DNA from 2 places in the Streptomyces sp. NBC_01508 genome. Region 1 is predicted to be linked to the other one. Evidence: riboswitches for the same ligand, from Rfam matches in the RefSeq annotation. Region 1 holds a riboswitch; the other holds the start of a gene.

Region 1 (8,996 bases):
CGTGGTACGGCAGCGCCTTGCGCCGGTGCAGGATCAGGTCCGCGTCGAAGTCGAAGTCGATCTCGTGCATCCCGAGCAGACTGATCCGGCCGCCGGTGCGGATCGCGTCCACCCGGGCGTCGGCGGACTCGATGTCGACCGTACGGGGCGACTCGCCCGCGAGGCCCAGCAGCACCGCCTTGGGCGTGCCGTGGCCGTGTCCGGTGGCGCCGAGCGAGCCGAACAGCTCGGCGCGTACGGAGGCGGTGTGGGCCATCAGGCCCTCGTTCTTCAGCCGCCGGGCGAAGAGGCCGGCCGCGCGCATGGGGCCGACCGTGTGGGAGCTGGACGGGCCGATGCCGATCGAGAACAGGTCGAAGACCGAGATGGCCACGAGGGACTCCTAACTGGTGGTAGACGCCGTTGTCTGCCGGGGTGGTGCGGGTCTGCCGGGGTGGTGCGGAAACCGCAGGTGTCAGGTGTGGCGGTACGGGGCACCGCACGCGCCGGTCGGGTGCGCGCGGTGCCCCCTGGCACGGCCTACAGGCCGGGGTACAGCGGGTGCTTCGCCGCCAGCGCCGTCACGCGCGCCGCCAGGGCGTCACGGTCGAACTCGGGCTTCAGCGCCGCCGCGATGACGTCCGCGACCTCGGTGAAGTCCTCGGTGGTGAAACCGCGGGTGGCCAGCGCCGGGGTGCCGATCCGCAGACCGGACGTGACCATCGGGGGGCGCGGGTCGTTCGGGACGGCGTTGCGGTTGACCGTGATGCCGATCTCGTGGAGCCGGTCCTCGGCCTGCTGGCCGTCCAGCTCCGAGTTCCGCAGGTCGACCAGGACCAGGTGCACGTCCGTACCGCCGGACAGGACCGAGACGCCGACCTTCGTGACGTCGTCCTGGACCAGGCGCTCGGCGAGGATGCGGGCGCCGTCCAGCGTGAGCTGCTGGCGCTGCTTGAACTCCTCGGTCGCCGCGACCTTGAAGGACACCGCCTTCGCCGCGATGACATGCTCCAGCGGACCGCCCTGCTGCCCGGGGAAGACCGCCGAGTTGATCTTCTTGGCCAGCTCCCGCGTGGACAGGATCACGCCACCGCGCGGACCGCCCAGGGTCTTGTGCGTGGTCGTGGTGACGACATGCGCGTGCGGCACCGGGCTGGGGTGCAGCCCCGCCGCCACCAGACCGGCGAAGTGCGCCATGTCGACCATCAGATAGGCGTCGACCTCGTCGGCGATCCGTCGGAACGCGGCGAAGTCGAGCTGACGCGGGTACGCGGACCAGCCGGCCACGATGAGCTTCGGGCGCGACTCCTTGGCCAGGCGCTCGACCTCGGCCATGTCGACCTGACCGGTCTCCTCGTCGACGTGGTAGGCGACCACGTTGTAGAGCTTGCCGGAGAAGTTGATCTTCATGCCGTGCGTCAGATGACCGCCGTGGGCGAGGTTCAGGCCCATGATCGTGTCGCCGGGCTTCAGCAGCGCGAACATCGCCGCGGCGTTGGCCTGCGCGCCGGAGTGCGGCTGCACGTTGGCGTGCTCGGCGCCGAACAGCGCCTTCACACGGTCGATCGCGATGTTCTCGATCACGTCGACGTGCTCACAGCCGCCGTAGTAGCGGCGGCCCGGATAGCCCTCGGCGTACTTGTTGGTGAGGACGGAGCCCTGCGCCTCCATGACGGCGACCGGGGCGAAGTTCTCCGACGCGATCATTTCGAGCGTCGACTGCTGGCGGTGGAGTTCGGCGTCGACGGCGGCGGCGACGTCGGGGTCGAGCTCGTGGAGAGAGGAGTTGAGGAGCGACTTCGAAGACATCACAGTCCCTGGGGTGTCAGTTGCCGGAGAATTCGGTGTACTCGTCGGCGGAGAGCAGGTCCTTCGGCTCCTCCGCGACGCGTACCTTGAACAGCCAGCCGCCCTCGAAGGGTGCGGAGTTCACCAGCGAGGGGTCGTCCACGACGTCCTGATTCGCCTCGATGACCTCACCCGTCACGGGGGAGTACAGGTCGCTGACCGACTTGGTCGACTCCAGCTCGCCGCAGGTCTCGCCCGCGGTCACCGTGTCACCGACCGCGGGGAGCTGGGCGTACACGACGTCGCCGAGGGCGTTCGCCGCGTACTCCGTGATGCCGACCGTCGACACACCGTCATCGGTGGTCGACAGCCACTCGTGCTCCTTGCTGTAGCGCAGCTGCTGGGGGTTGCTCATGTCGTGAATTCTCCTGTACGCGGGGGAGTGGTGGTGAACACGTGTCTTGCCCAGTGAGATACGGACGCGGTACCTGCGCGGTACCGGGGAGTTACTTCCGCCGCTTGTAGAAGGGCAGCGCGACGACGTCGTACGGCTCGATCGAGCCCCGGATGTCGACCCCGACGCCCGCCGTGCCCGCCGCGGCGTGCGACGCGTCCACATAGGCCATGGCGATCGGCCGGCCCAGCGTCGGCGACGGCGCGCCCGAGGTGACCTGACCCACCACCTGACCGCCGGCCACCACCGGGTACCCGGCGCGCGGCACCCGGCGGCCCTCGGCGATCAGCCCGACCAGCTTGCGCGGCGGCGCGCTCTCGGCGCGCCCGGCCGCCGCCTCCAGCGCCGTACGGCCCACGAAGTAGCCCTCCTTCTCGAACTTGACGACCCTGCCGAGACCCGCGTCGAAGGGCGTGAGACCGGTGGTCAGCTCCTGCCCGTACAGCGGCATCCCCGCCTCCATACGGAGAGTGTCGCGGCACGAGAGCCCGGCCGGTACGAGTCCGGCGGACGCGCCCGCGGTCATCAGGGCCCGCCACAGCCCTTCCGCGTACCGGGGCGCCACGAACAGCTCGAAGCCGTCCTCACCCGTGTAGCCGGTACGGGCGATCAGCGCGGGCACCCCGGCGACGGTGCCGGGCAGCCCGGCGTAGTACTTGAGCCCGGCCAGATCGGCGTCGGTCAGCGAGCCGAGGATGCCGGGCGACTCCGGGCCCTGGACGGCGAGCAGCGCGTACGCGTCGCGGTCGTCGCGCACCTCGACGTCGAAGTCCGCGGCGCGGCCGGTCAGCTCGTCCAGCACCACCTGGGCGTTGGACGCGTTCGCCACGACCATGAACTCGGGGGCGCCGTGGGTGTCGAGGCGGTACACGATCAGGTCGTCCAGGATCCCGCCGTCCTCCTGGCAGATCATGGTGTAGCGGGCGCGGCCCACGGCGAGGGAGCCGATGTTGCCGACCAGCGCGTAGTCCAGCGCCTCGGCCGCCTGCGTGCCGGTGACGGTGATCTCACCCATGTGGGAGAGGTCGAAGAGCCCGGCCTTCGTACGGACGGCGAGGTGTTCCGCGCGCTCGCCGGCGTAGCGCAGCGGCATGTCCCAGCCGGCGAAGTCGGTCATCGTGGCGCCCAGCGAGCGGTGCGTGGCGTCGAGCGCGGTACGGCGCGGGGCGTCGGGACCGGCCGCTTCGGGGGCGGGGGTGTGAGACGTATTGCTCATAGGTGTGGCTCCCAGGGCATGACAGAGAGGACAATCCTCCCCATCTGTCATCGGAACCTGAGAGGTTCATCACGACCGTACGTACACACACGCATACGGAGGTCGTGACTTGCACCTTGGGTGGAACCGCCTGACGGCGATTCGCTTTTCAGATCTGCCTCGTCCGCGCGGTACTGGGCCTGAGAGATTCAAGGGAGGAACTTGCTCCTTCGGCGCCCGGCACCCATGGTGACCAGGACTCTCCCGCGCGGACTCGAACGGCCGGTATGGAGTTGGCGCGCACATCATCGCACGCGTCGGCCTCCGTGGGGAGGGAGGGCGGTGGAGAGGTCCCCCCGGCCTCCCGGACGGGCCGACAGGGCCGTGATCAGCAAAACGCTTGTGCCGTATTACCGGTTCTTTACACTTCATGGGTGAGGGTCATCGGCTACGGCGATGGACCCGACAGGGGGAGGGCGATGACGTTGCAGCGGTCCCGCGCAGGTGCGTACGCGACCACCGCGGGGGTGCCCGCCCGGCCGGCAGCGGTCCCCCGCCAGGCCCTGGCGGCGGTCCCGCCGGTCATCCGCGACCTGCGGGAACGGGCGAGCCGGGGGCCCCGGCGCCTGGCGTTCGGCGACGGCGACCTGGTCGTCGTCTCCGGCCTGCCGGGCAGCGGGAAGTCCACACTGATCGGCCGGGCCGCCGCCGGCCGGGGGATCGACTCGCAGGACACCCGCGACCGCTGGGCGCGCCGGCTGCCCGCGCGGCTGCCGTACGCCGTCTACCGGCCCCTCGTACGCCTCGCGCACTACGCCGGGCTGCGGCGTGCGCTGCGCTCCGGCGAGAGCGTCGTCGTGCACGACTGCGGCACCCAGGCGTGGGTACGGCGCTGGCTGGCGCGCGAGGCGCGCAGGCGCGGCAGACGGCTCCATCTCGTGCTGCTCGACGTGACCCCGAAGACCGCCCGCGCGGGCCAGCGTGAGCGCGGGCGCGGGGTGTCCGGCTACGCCTTCGCGCGCCACCGGCGCGCGGTGGGCCGGCTTGTCGCGGACGCGGAGGAGGGGCGGCTCCCGGCGGGCTGCGCGTCGGCGGTCCTGCTGGACCGCGACGCGGCGGGCGCGCTGCTCGCGATCGACTTCCCGTGACCGAATCCGGCGCCGGCCGGGCCGGGCCGACGCCTGCCCTCAATCGCCGGACGGGCCGCATGAGCGGCCCCGTCCGGCGATTGAGGACACACCACCCACCGGCGCTAGGGTTTCCGCGGCGGACAGCACGCACGGGCGGACAAGCGGGAGAGAGTTCAGTGAACACAGCATGGCCGGGCAACGAGTTGGAAGAGGTGCTCGCCGCCTCGCTCGGGAACGCGTCGGCCGGTGGGCGGCTCGTCGAGGTGCTCGGCCGCAGCCAGGTCTGGGTGCCGCTGCCCAACGGCGGCGGACCCGACAGCCCCGGACTCGATCTGCCGACCATGGAGATCGAGGGCGCGCCGTACGTCCCCGTCTTCAGCTCCGAGCAGCAGTTCCTCCAGTGCGTCGGGGCCCACATGCCCTTCACCGTCGCCCCGGCCCGCGAGTTCGCCCGCGGTCTGCCGCCGCGCCTCGGTATCGCCGTGAACCCCGGCGGCATGGTCGGCGCGCCGCTGCCGCCGCTCGCCGTCGCGGAGCTGTGCCGGGTGGGCCGTACGCCGCTGGACGGCCCCGCGAGCGGCGGGCGGGTGCGGCTCTTCGAGCCCGACTGGCAGGAGGACCCCGTCGACTTCCTCAACGCGGCGGCCGAGGAGTTCGAGGCGTCCGGCGTCGTCCTCACCGCGCGCCGCGGTCTGGCGAGCATCGAGGGCGAGTCCCCGGTGCTCTTCGTCGGCGTGCGGCTCTCCTCCTGGGAGGCCGCCGAACGCAACGCGCCGATGGACGCGCTCGGCAGGGCGCTCGGCCGGGTCCAGGTCGGCTGGCCGGTCAATCTCGTTCTGCTGGACGCCACCCAGGACCCGGTCGGCACCTGGATGCTGGAGCGGGTGCGGCCCTTCTACCAGCGGCCGGCCGGGCCGCCGGCGTAACACGCCGTCGTGGACCGACCCAGGATCCGGCCATGACCCGCCGGTCTAAGCTGGTTTGATGGCCTGGCCGGTACCGGCCCGAAGCGGGGGAGGCCGGTGGCGAAGAGTGGATCGACGAGGGGCGGGACCAAGAGTGAGCGCGTCAGGCACCGCGGCGACGGGGCAGGTCGAGCACATGCTGCGCCAGGTGACGCCAGGACGCTACGACGCCTACGAGGCGCTGCTCCAGGCACTCGCCGACGGCACGGCGGGCCAGGTGTGGATGCTGCTCTGGCACGGCCGCGCGGGCTCGCCCGACGCGCAGTACGGGAACATGGAGGTCGACGGCCTCGGTTACGCGCCCTGCGTCACCTCCGCCCAGGAACTGTCCGTCAGTGGCTGGAACCGCGCGCACGAGGTGGTGGCCGGCCGCGACATCGCCCGCGCCCTCTACCCCGAACGCTGGGGAATCTGGCTGAACCCGCACGCCCCGGGCGGCGGCGTCGGCATCCCGTGGCTCGATCTGCGCCGGATCGCCACCGGTCTCGACCGGATGCCGGCCGGACCGCTGCGGCTGTCCGAACCGGCCGTGGAGATCCCGCAGTTCTACGCGCTGCTCACACAGAACGCCCACCGCACCCCCGCCGTACGGTCGTTGCGCCGCGCGTGGGTCCACCCCGCGCTGGGCGCGCCGTATCTCACCATCGGCCTGGATCTGTACGACACGAGCCCGGCGTCCGTCGACGCGGTGCACGCGATGATGCGGCAGTCGATCGGCGCGGTCCCCGAAGGGCTGCCGGTGTCGACCGTCGCGATGTCCGACGAGTACGACCCGGTCACGATGTGGCTGCGGGCCAACTCGCGGCCGTTCTACGACCGGGAGGCCCACGGGGCGCCGCAGGCCGCGTCCGGTTACGGCTACCCGCCGGCCGCGCCGCGCGCCTACTGACCCGCCTCCCCGGGCGCATCGAGCGGTACTGACCAGTACGGGGCGCCCGTGGCGGTACGATCCCCGGACATCGCGAGCCGTACCGAAACGTAGCGAAAACGGCCCTCCGTTCCGCTCAGGCGATCACAACGTCCGGATAACGGCGGGTGTCTGACTCCATCACGTTTGAGCAAACATTCCCCTTGCCCTCTGGCGGGTGATCACTACGGACATGAAGACTCCCCGCAGCGGGGACCGTCGGTCCTCCGTGCGAGCAGTCCGGCATCGCTCGCCGGGAAGCCCTTGACGGGACGCTTCCGCGACAACGGCACCGATGTGTGCGCCAACTGATGCGAGACAGGCCGTTACAACGGCGGGTACGGGGCCGGCGACCGCCGGCCAGGAGGGGTCGAAGACGTTGTGACCGCACCGATCGAGACCACCAAGTCGGCTGCCGAAGTGCGGCCGGAGGCAGTGCTCACGGGCGCCAAGCAGAGCCAGATCGAAGGACGTTCGCTCGGCCGAATAGCCTGGACGCGCTTCAAGCGCGACAAGGCCGCCGTGGCGGGCGGCATCGTTGTCATCCTCCTGGTGCTCCTCGCGATCCTGGCCAAGCCGATCCAGGCCGTCTTCGGTCTCGACCCCAACGCGCTGAACCAGGACCTGGTGGACCCGCAGCTCCTCGCACCCAAGGGCGCCTGGGGCGGCACGAGTTGGGACCACCCGCTCGGTGTGGAGCCCGGTCTCGGCCGCGACCTCCTCGCCCGCATCATCGAGGGCTCCTGGGTCTCGCTCCTCGTCGCCGCCGGAGCCACCCTGCTCTCCGTGGCGATCGGCACCCTCCTCGGCGTCATCGCCGGTTACTACGGAGGCTGGGTCGACGCCGTCGTCAGCCGGCTGATGGACACCTTCCTCGCCTTCCCGCTGCTGCTCTTCGCGATCTCGATCTCCGCCGCCCTCCAGGACGGCGCCTTCGGGCTCAGCGGACTTCCCCTGCGGATCGGTGTGCTGATCTTCGTGATCGGCTTCTTCAACTGGCCCTACATGGGGCGGATCGTGCGCGCTCAGACGATGAGCCTGCGCCGCCGCGAGTTCGTCGACGCGTCCCGGAGTCTGGGCGCCAGAGGGCCGTTCATCCTCTTCCGGGAACTGCTGCCGAACCTCGTGGCGCCGATCCTCGTCTACTCGACGCTGCTGATCCCCACCAACATCCTCTTCGAGGCCGGTCTGAGCTTCCTCGGAGTGGGCATCGCCCCGCCGCAGGCCTCGTGGGGCGGCATGCTCACCACCGCGGTGGACCTGTACGAGGTCGATCTGCACTACATGTTCGTGCCCGGCATGGCGATCTTCATCACCGTGCTGGCATTCAACCTGCTGGGTGACGGGCTGCGTGACGCACTCGACCCCCGCAGCAAGTAACCACCACGCAGCACCCAGCACCATCCACAGCGGCCGACCTTGAGCTCCGTGCCGTATCCATTGATAGAGGGGCTTTCCTCAGGATGAAGACCAAGAAAGCGACAGCTGTCCTGGCGACAGCCATCGTGCTGGCGCTCAGCGCGTCGGCGTGCGGCGGCTCGGACAGCAAGGACGACAAGAAGAGCAACGGCGCCGGCATCGACGCCGGACTGACGTCGATCGTCAACAAGTCCGACAAGAAGGGGGGCACCGTCACCCTTGAGCACTCGGACGTGCCGGACTCCCTGGACCCGGGCAACACCTACTACGGCTGGGTGAACAACTTCTCGCGCCTGTACGGCCGTACGCTCACGACCTTCAAGCCGGCCGCCGGCAAGGAAGGTCTGGAGGTCGTTCCCGACCTCGCGGAGTCGCTGGGTGAGGCGAGCGCGGACGCCAAGACGTGGACGTACAAGCTGCGCAAGGGCGTCAAGTTCGACGACGGCAGCCCCGTCACGTCCAAGGACGTCAAGTACGCGATCGAGCGCAGCAACTTCGCGCCCGAGGCCCTGTCGAGCGGCCCGAAGTACTTCTACGAGTACCTCGAAGGCGGCAAGGAGTACAAGGGTCCCTACAAGGACAAGTCGCCCGAGGGCCTGAAGTCCATCGAGACCCCGGACGACCAGACCATCATCTTCAAGCTCAACAAGCCGTTCGCCGACTTCGACTACCTGGCGACCTTCTCGCAGACGGCCCCCGTGCCGCAGGCGAAGGACAAGGGCGCCGAGTACGTCAAGCAGATCTCGTCGTCGGGCCCGTACAAGTTCGAGTCGTACAACGAGGGCCGCAGCGCGACCCTCGTGCGCAACCCGCACTGGGACAAGGCCACCGACCCGATCCGCCCGGCGCTCGCCGACAAGATCACCATCAAGTTCAAGGTCAACCCGACCACGGTCGACCAGCACCTGATGAGTGACAACATCACGGTGGACGCCGCGGGCACCGGCCTTCAGACGAAGACCCAGCCCAAGGTCCTCACCAAGCCGAGCGAGAAGGCCAAGACGGACAACTCGTACGCCGGCGCCACCTCGTACCTCGCGCTGTCGACGAAGGTGAAGCCCTTCGACAACGCGGACTGCCGCAAGGCCGTCCACTACGCGATCGACAAGGCGTCCGTCCAGGCCGCGCTCGGTGGCGACACCAAGGGCGACGTGGCGAG
Region 2 (8,996 bases), 5.1 Mb from region 1:
CGACCGACGGCGTCCGGGTCGTGGAGGCCGACGGGCGGTGGGTGATGGTGCTTCCCGCGCCCGCCGAGGCTGTCACCCATCTGTGGGCCGAAGGACCGGACGACGCCTCCGCTCAGGCGCTGCTCGACGAGTGGTCGGCGGTTGTGGACAGCGCAGGTCAGTGACCTGATGACGGTGTGCCGAAGGCGCTTGGCCAAGGCCCTTCGGCACACCGGTGGGGCCATTCGGCGGTAGCGCCCGCGCCGTGCGACGATGTGCGGCATGCCGCAGCCCCCACCCGTTCGGAGCACACCTTCACCACCCCGGCGTCCCGACGCGTCCATGTCGCTGCTGAACAACGTGATGGACCACAGCCTGGACGACGGTTACGCCGAGGCGGCGGCCCGCAGGGACGCCGAGGACGGCGGGCTGCCCCGCACACTCCGCGCCAAGCTCGGCCTGGCTGCGGGGCTCGTACTGGCCGCGCTGGTCGTGACCGTGGGTGCGGCCGAGGCGCGGATCGCGGCGCCGGTCGTCGCCAAGGAACGCGAAGAGCTGATCGACCGGATCGACGCCGAGACGTCCTCGGCGGACACCCTCGAACGCACGGTGGACAAGCTCCGTGACGAGGTGGGCGCCCAGCAGCGCGAGGCGCTGCGTGACCACGGGGGCGAACAGGGTGAGCTGGTGGCCCTCCTGTCGGGTGCCACGGAGGTCGAGGGGCCGGGCGTGAAGCTGGTCGTCGACGACGCCAAGTCCGCCGACGAGAGTGCCGGCGGCCCCCGTGAAAGCACCAACTTCTCGGACACGGGCCGGGTCAGGGACCGGGACATGCAGCAGATCGTCAACGGTCTGTGGGAGTCCGGGGCCGAGGCGGTGTCCATCAACGGCCAGCGTCTGACGGCCCTTTCGGCGATCAGGGCCGCCGGTGAGGCCATACTGGTCGACAACAAGCCGCTGGTGCCGCCGTACACGGTGCTGGCCGTGGGGGACGGGAAAAACCTGAGCACCGCGTTCCAGGACAGTGCCGACGGGCAGTACCTGCACTCGTTGCAGGAGAACTTCGGTGTCCGTACCAGCATCTCCGACCAGGAGACGGTGCGCCTTCCTGCCGCGCCGAGCCTGATCGTACGTACAGCAGAGCCGAAGGCCGCCGACCCGGGGAAGGGCGACGCAGCGGCCACGGCAGACACAGGGAAGGGCACATCGTGATCGCGGTACTTGGCCTCGTCGTGGGAGTCGTGGTCGGACTGTTGGTTCGACCCGAAGTGCCGGCGGTGGTCGAGCCCTATCTGCCGATCGCCGTCGTGGCCGCTCTCGACGCGGTCTTCGGGGGACTGCGGGCCATGCTCGACGGGATCTTCGTCGACAAGGTGTTCGTCGTGTCGTTCCTGTCGAACGTGGTGGTGGCCGCGCTCATCGTCTTCCTCGGTGACAAGCTCGGTGTCGGCGCGCAGCTGTCCACCGGAGTGGTCGTGGTGTTCGGTATCCGGATCTTCTCCAACGCCGCCGCGATCCGCCGACACGTCTTCCGGGCGTGAGGCCGATGAACAGCGAAGAGCCTCAGCAGTCCCAGCGGGCCCCCGAGCCGCCGCAGTTGACCGGCCGTCAGCGCCTGGCCGCCGGGCTGTGGCCGCCGCGAGTCACCCGGGCCCAACTCATCGTCGCCGTCCTGCTGTTCGTGCTCGGACTCGGTCTCGCCATCCAGGTCCGGTCGACCAACGACGACAGCGCCCTGCGCGGCGCACGCCAGGAGGACCTCGTACGGATCCTGGACGAGCTGGACGGCCGCACCGAGCGGCTGGAGGACGAGAAGCAGCGGTTGGACGATCAGCAGACGGAGCTGGAGACCAGCTCCGACCAGGCCGAGGAGGCGCGTAAGCAGACGCGGGAGAAGGAGCAGCAGCTCGGCATCCTGGCCGGTACGGTCGCCGCTCAGGGCCCCGGCATCACGCTGACGGTCCAGGACGACGGCGGCTCGATCGACTCCGACATGCTGCTCGACGCGATCCAGGAGCTGCGGGCGGCCGGCGCCGAGGCGATCCAGGTGAACGGGGTCCGGGTGGTCGCCGCGACATACTTCTCCGGCAGTGACGGCGACATCGAGGTGGACGGGAAACGCATCAGCGCGCCGTACCGTTTCAAGGTGATCGGCAAACCGCAGGATCTGGAGCCGGCGCTCAACATCCCTGGAGGTGTGGTGCAGACACTGGAGAAAGAGCAGGCCACGGCCACGGTGGCGGCTGCCGACGAGATCGTGGTCGACGCCTTGCGACCGGCGCTTCGGCCTGACTACGCTCGGTCGTCGTCGTAGTGGGGCGGGGGCGCATGCGGACCGGGGGACCAGGGCAGAAGGTTCCGGGGGGTCGGCGCACATTCCGCGTGGTGCGTGGTGGAAACTGTCTGGTGGATACGGACGTTGTGAAGATGTCCGAGTCGGCAGGTGTGTTCATTCAGGGTTCGTCCTGCCCCACGGGCGGGTCTGTTCAGGTCAAGGGGAATCGCCCGTGAAGTTGTTTGGAAAGTTGTTCGGCAGGAGTGCACGCGAGGACGGCGGGAACGCCCGGCATCGCGCACCGCGCCACGGCCAGGAGGCGGAGCAGGGCGGCGAGCGTCCGCTCTTCCGCGACGAGGTCGGCAGCCCCGGTGGGGACAATCCGGGCGGTCACGGCGCGTCGTCTGTTGACCCCGCCAGTTCAGGCGGAATAGGTTTCGGTGGACCATCAACCTCAAGTACGGGTGGAGGGTTTTCCCCCGCTCAGGAGGGTCCGTCCATGTCGGCCTTGCCGGTTTGTACGAGGTGCGGGCACCGCAACACCCAGGACAGTCGGTTCTGCTCCAACTGTGGTGCGCCGCTGAGGGCCGGAGCCCCCGCGGAGCGTCCTTCGGAGACGACCTCGACCATCTCCATCTCGGGCCTTGAGGCGTACGAGGCGGAAGCCACCGGTCAGACGGCCGTTCCCTCGCTCTCGCCGGAGGCGCAGGCCGCGGTGGACGCGCTGCCGCTCGGTTCCGCGCTGCTTGTCGTGCGCCGCGGCCCCAACTCGGGCAGCCGGTTCCTGTTGGACGGCGACCTGACGACGGCCGGAAGGCATCCGCAGAGCGACATCTTCCTGGACGACGTCACCGTGTCCCGGCGGCATGTCGAGTTCCGCAGGAGCCCGGAAGGTCACTTCACGGTCTCCGACGTCGGCAGCCTCAACGGCACGTATGTCAACCGGGAGCGGATCGACGCCGTCGCCGTGTCGAACGGCGACGAGGTCCAGATCGGCAAGTACCGGCTGGTCTTCTACGCGAGCCAGCGGGGCGTGTGACCCTTCAGGGAAGGTCCATGCTGCGACCACCGACGGGCGGTGCCGGTCACGGCACCGCCCCCACGGGTGACCGTCTGGCCAGCATCGGCATGGTGCTGAACCAGCTCAGGGACGAGTTCCCCGAGGTCACCATCTCCAAAATCCGGTTCCTGGAGGCCGAGGGCCTCGTGGAACCCCGGCGTACCCCGTCGGGGTACCGGAAGTTCAGCCCCGAGGATGTCGAGCGCCTCGCCCAGGTCCTGCGCATGCAGCGGGACCACTATCTGCCCCTCAAGGTCATCAGGGAGCATCTCGACGCCGTGGCACGCGGTGAACGGCTCCCGCTGCCCGCACAGGCGTCCCAGGGCGCCCAGCGCAAGCACCTCGGCTCCACGTGGGACGCGGAGCCCGAGCTGCCCACCGCCCCGAGGATCGGCCGCGCGGAGCTGCTGGCGGCCACCGGGGCGGGCGAGAGCGAGCTGGACGAGTGGGAGTCGTACGGTCTCATCGCCCCGATGGCGGAGGGCGGCTACGACTCCGAGACCGTGACCGTGGCGAGACTTGTCGCGGAACTCGGAAGATTCGGACTCGAACCAAGGCATCTGCGAGCCGTGAAAGCCGCCGCCGACCGCGAGGCCGGACTGGTCGAGCAGGTCGTCGCTCCCCTGCGCCGGCACCGCAATCCGCAGACCAGAGCACATGCCGAGGCGGCGACGAAGGAGCTCGCCGCGCTCTCGGTGCGCCTGCACGCGGCACTGGTGCAGACGGCTCTCGGAGTGCGGCTTACCTGATCTTGGGGGAGTCCGACTACCCAAACCGACCGGGCACGTCCTAGGGTTGCTGTGTGAACGAGCTCGACGTCGTGGGTGTCCGGGTGGAAATGCCCTCCAACCAACCGATCGTGCTCCTGCGTGAAGTGGGAGGCGACCGGTACCTTCCCATCTGGATCGGGCCTGGGGAAGCTACCGCTATTGCCTTCGCCCAACAGGGCATGGCACCGGCCCGACCACTGACCCACGACCTCTTCAAGGACGTCCTTGAGGCAGTGGGCCAGGAACTCACGCAGGTGCGCATCTCCGACCTGCGCGAAGGAGTCTTCTACGCGGAGCTGGTCTTCGCGAGCGGTGTGGAGGTCAGTGCCAGGCCGTCCGACGCCATAGCGCTGGCCCTGCGCACCGGCACGCCCATCTACGGCAGCGACGGGGTGCTGGACGATGCGGGTATCGCCATCCCCGACGAGCAGGAGGACGAGGTGGAGAAGTTCCGCGAATTCCTCGACCAGATCTCTCCGGAGGATTTCGGGACCAACAGCCAGTGAGCGGTGCACGGTCGAAGACCGTCATACCGGCCATATCGGACTCTGTCCGCGCATTCGATCAGCCTTTCCCGGCAACGGGACACGCGAAACCACTCTCAGGGTGATTATCACTCGGCGTGCCTAGCGTGGCGATCGTTGACGCACCTGGAGGGACTGCTTACCGTCGACGGGGCAGGTCAAGGACGGAGGTCGGTGTGAGAAGCAGCGGCGACGGTACGGCGAACGGCCCGTACCCGCTTCACGGCAGTACGTCCGACCCCACCACCGACACGGTCGGCTACCGGGGGCCGACCGCGTGCGCGGCGGCGGGCATCACGTACCGCCAGTTGGACTACTGGGCGCGCACCGGGCTGGTCGAGCCGAGTGTGCGCCCCGCGAAGGGATCGGGCACCCAGCGGCTCTACAGCTTCCGGGACGTCGTCTTCCTCAAGATCGTGAAGCGCTTCCTGGACACCGGTGTCGCCCTTCAGAACATCCGGGCGGCCGTCCAGCATCTGGGCGGGCGGGAGGTCCGGGACCTGGAGCGCATGACGCTCATGAGCGACGGCGCGACCGTGTACGAGTGCTCGTCGCCGGACGAGGTGGTGGATCTCCTCCAGGGCGGCCAGGGCATCTTCGGGATCGCCGTCGGGGTGGTGTGGCGGGACGTCGAAGCGGCGCTCTCGCAGCTGCACGGGGAGCGCGTCGACACCGGCGAGACCCTGATCGGCCACAACCCCGCCGACGAACTGGCCCGCCGGCGCCGTGACCGGGCCGTCTGAACCCCTGGTCCGGGGCGATTGTCAGTGCCGTAGGGGAGCATCGGTGGGGTGAGACCCGCACCGACCATCCTGCATCTGGACATGGATGCCTTCTTCGCCGCCGCCGAGCAGGCCGCGAAGCCGAGCCTGCGCGGAAAGCCGGTCGTCGTCGGGGGTCTGGGTCCGCGCGGGGTCGTCTCGACGGCGTCGTACGAGGCGAGGCGGTTCGGCATCCACTCCGCCATGCCGATGGCGCAGGCGCGGCGGCTCGCGCCGAACGCGGCGTATCTGGTGCCGCGCTTCACCCTCTACCGCACGGTCAGCGAGCAGGTGATGGACTTGCTCGGCCGGCTGTCGCCGCTGGTGGAGCCGCTGAGTCTCGACGAGGCGTTCGTCGATCTGGAGGCGGGCGGCTCGGCTCGTGACTCGGTCTCCGCGCGGGCGACGGGTGAGCGGCTGCGCCGCGACATCAGAGCGGTGACCGGCCTGACCGGCTCGGTGGGTCTCGCCGGGTCCAAGATGCTTGCCAAGATCGCCTCCGAGCAGGCCAAACCCGACGGCCTGGTGCTCATGGAGCCGGGCACGGAGCGCGAGCTGCTGGGGCCGATGACCGTACGGACGCTGCCCGGCGTGGGGCCGGCCACCGGCGAGCATCTGCGCCGGGCAGGGATGACCACCATCGCCGATCTGACGGAGGCCGGCGAGGACGAGCTGGTGCGGCTCGTCGGTAAGGCGCACGGCACGTCGCTCTACCGGATGGCGTCGGGGCACGACGACCGGCCGGTGGTGGCCGAGCGCGAGACCAAGTCCGTCTCCGTCGAGGACACCTTCGACGTCGACCTGCACGACCGCGTGCGGGTCAGGACGGAGGTGGACCGGCTGGCCGAGCGGTGTGTCCAGCGGCTCCGGCAGTCCGGGCACTCGGGCCGGACCATCGTCCTCAAGGTGCGGCGGTACGACTTCTCGACACTCACCCGCTCCGAGACGCTGCGCGGGCCCACGGACGACCCCGGCGTGGTGCGAGAGGCCGCGGGGAGGCTGCTGGAGTCCCTGGACACCACCGGAGGGGTGCGGCTGCTGGGGGTGGGGGTGACGGGGCTGACCGACTACACGCAGGAGGATCTGTTCGCGCAGGCGGCGGCGGAAGCGCAAGCGGACGCGGACGGCGGGGGCGTCGTTCCCGAGCCCGAGGCCGCCGAGGCGTCGGAGGAGCCGCTGCCGGAGTCCGACGACGCCGCCGTTGTCGAGCGGCACTGGCCCGCCGGGCACGACGTGCGCCATGCCGAGTTCGGCGCGGGGTGGGTGCAGGGCAGCGGGGTGGGGCGGGTCACCGTACGGTTCGAGGAGCCCACGTCGGTGGTCCCGGGGCGGGTGCGGACGTTCCGTACGGACGATCCCGACCTGGAGCTTTCGGAGCCGCTGCCTTTGGTGCCTCTGGTGGGGCCGTCGTCCTCGTGAGGGGCCGGGTCGGGAGCGCCGGGTCCGTCCGGCGGCCGGTTCGTCCTCAGTCGCTGGACGGGCCTGAATTGTCGTGGCCAGCCACGTGGCCGAAGTCGCGGTCGGCCGGGTGGGGCGGGCGCTCCGGGGCCGCCGGCGCCGGGAGGGCCAGTTGGTAGTGGTGGTAGAGCTGGATCTCCTGGTCGGGGGAGAGATGGCGGCCGACACCGAAGTCGGGGGCGTCCTTGATCAGGCCCCGCTCGTACGGGACGTGCAGGGACTCGTTGCGGTAGGTGCTGGGGGCCAGAGGCACGAACGCGTCCCGGCTGAACAGCCCGGTCCGTACCGCCGCCCACTCCGGCACGCCCGTGGCATCGTCCAGATACACCTCGTCGACGGTGCCGATCTTGTGCCCGTCGCGGTCGTACGCCTTGCGGCCGATCAGGCTGCGCGGATCGATGTCGGTCTGCACGGTCCCTCCAACTGGTCGCACATGCTCCCTCACCCTACGAAAGGGCACATCCGGGGTATCGGCCACTCGAACTCCATGGCGAGACCTCGCTGGTAGGCTGGCCAGTGGCTGTCGACCCCGTGCGGGAGAGCCGTCCGGTGAGTCTGCCGGAGGCGCCGAAGGAGCAAATCCTCCCCGGAAACTCTCAGGCCCCCGTACCGCATGGACGAGGTCACTCTGGAAAGCAGAGCAGGTGTCGGACGGCATCGGCTCTCACCGACGGTGAAAGTCGGCCCGCCTCGCGGTGGACCGGTGAAACTCTCAGGTTGATGTGACAGAGGGGGAGGCCGTCCGGGCACCCGTGTATCGGTGCCCCTCGCAGGTCGCGCCAGACCAGGAGGCCTCCCGTTATGACAGCCCACCGCACGCCGCTCTCCCAGCTGGAGCGAGGCACCCCCTTCGAGCGGCGCCATGTCGGCCCCGACGCCGCCGCGCAGGCGAAGATGCTCGCGCAGGTCGGCTACGGCTCGCTCGACGAGCTGACCGCCGCCGCGGTGCCCGACGTGATCAAGAGCACCGAGGCCCTGCGGCTGCCCGCCGCGCGCACGGAGGCCGAGGTGCTGGCCGAGCTGCGGTCGCTCGCCGACCGCAACCAGGTGCTCGCCCCGATGATCGGTCTGGGCTACTACGGCACGTTCACGCCGCCGGTGATCCTGCGGAACGTGATGGAGAACCCGGCCTGGTACACCGCGTACACGCCGTACCAGCCCGAGATCTCCCAGGGCCGTCTGGAGGCGCTGCTCAACTTCCAGACCGTCGTGGCCGATCTGACCGGTCTGCCGACGTCCGGCGCCTCCCTGCTGGACGAGGGCACGGCCGCCGCCGAGGCCATGGCGCTCGCCCGCCGGGTCGGCAAGGTGAAGGGCGGCGTCTTCCTGGTCGACGCCGACGCGCTGCCGCAGACCGTCGCCGTGATCCGCACCCGGGCCGAGCCGGCCGGCGTCGACGTCGTCGTCGCCGACCTGGCCGACGGGATTCCGGCCGAGGCCGCCGAGCGCGGTGTCTTCGGCGTGCTCGTCCAGTACCCCGGCGCCTCCGGTGCCGTACGGGACATCAAGCCCGTCATCGACCAGGCGCACGAACTCGGCGCCGTCGTCACCGTCGCCGCCGACCTGCTGGCCCTCACGCTGCTCACCTCACCCGGCGAGCTGGGCGCGGACATCGCCGTCGGCACCACCCAGCGGTTCGGCGTCCCCATGGGCTTCGGCGGACCGCACGCCGGATTCATGGCCGTACGTGAGAAGTTCGCCCGCAGCCTGCCCGGCCGGCTCGTCGGGGTCTCCGTGGACGCCGACGGCAACAAGGCGTACCGGCTGGCATTGCAGACCCGCGAGCAGCACATCCGGCGCGAGAAGGCCACCAGCAACATCTGCACCGCCCAGGTGCTGCTCGCCGTGATGGCCGGAATGTACGCCGTCTACCACGGCCCCGACGGGCTGCGCGCGATCGCCGAGCGCACCCACCGCTACGCGACCGTCCTCGCCGACGGCCTGCGCGCCGGCGGCGTCGAGGTCGTGCACGACGCCTACTTCGACACGCTGACGGTACGGGTCCCGGGCCGGGCCGCCGACGTGGTGGCCGCCGCCCGCGAGGGCGGGGTCAACCTCCGCCTCGTCGACGCCGACCTCGTCTCGCTCGCCTGCGACGAGACCACCGGGCGGGCCCAACTCGCCGCCGTATGGACCGCCTTCGGCGTCAAGGGCGACATCGAGACTCTG

The links. Region 1 has a riboswitch for glycine ahead of gcvT (glycine cleavage system aminomethyltransferase GcvT). Riboswitches for the same ligand answer to the same signal wherever they lie in the genome.
Region 2: another riboswitch for glycine. It lies ahead of gcvP (aminomethyl-transferring glycine dehydrogenase); the one in region 1 lies ahead of gcvT (glycine cleavage system aminomethyltransferase GcvT).

The regions. Positions count from the first base shown of each region.
Region 1 covers NZ_CP109419.1:2,246,692-2,255,687, reverse strand. The annotation lists gene OG700_RS10120 (L-serine ammonia-lyase) at 1-373, opposite strand, end outside; gene glyA (serine hydroxymethyltransferase) at 520-1,788, opposite strand; gene gcvH (glycine cleavage system protein GcvH) at 1,805-2,182, opposite strand; gene gcvT (glycine cleavage system aminomethyltransferase GcvT) at 2,274-3,437, opposite strand; glycine riboswitch at 3,596-3,693, opposite strand; gene OG700_RS10100 (AAA family ATPase) at 3,896-4,564, shown strand; gene OG700_RS10095 (enhanced serine sensitivity protein SseB) at 4,723-5,472, shown strand; gene OG700_RS10090 (enhanced serine sensitivity protein SseB C-terminal domain-containing protein) at 5,606-6,400, shown strand; gene OG700_RS10085 (ABC transporter permease) at 6,800-7,798, shown strand; gene OG700_RS10080 (ABC transporter substrate-binding protein) at 7,882-8,996, shown strand, end outside.
Region 2 covers NZ_CP109419.1:7,345,997-7,354,992, forward strand. The annotation lists gene OG700_RS33890 (sugar phosphate nucleotidyltransferase) at 1-164, shown strand, start outside; gene OG700_RS33895 (DUF881 domain-containing protein) at 262-1,191, shown strand; gene OG700_RS33900 (small basic family protein) at 1,188-1,520, shown strand; gene OG700_RS33905 (DUF881 domain-containing protein) at 1,526-2,293, shown strand; gene OG700_RS33910 (FHA domain-containing protein) at 2,379-3,293, shown strand; gene OG700_RS33915 (MerR family transcriptional regulator) at 3,311-4,063, shown strand; gene OG700_RS33920 (bifunctional nuclease family protein) at 4,117-4,590, shown strand; gene OG700_RS33925 (MerR family transcriptional regulator) at 4,785-5,351, shown strand; gene OG700_RS33930 (DNA polymerase IV) at 5,400-6,788, shown strand; gene OG700_RS33935 (PRC-barrel domain-containing protein) at 6,835-7,239, opposite strand; glycine riboswitch at 7,352-7,449, shown strand; gene gcvP (aminomethyl-transferring glycine dehydrogenase) at 7,629-8,996, shown strand, end outside.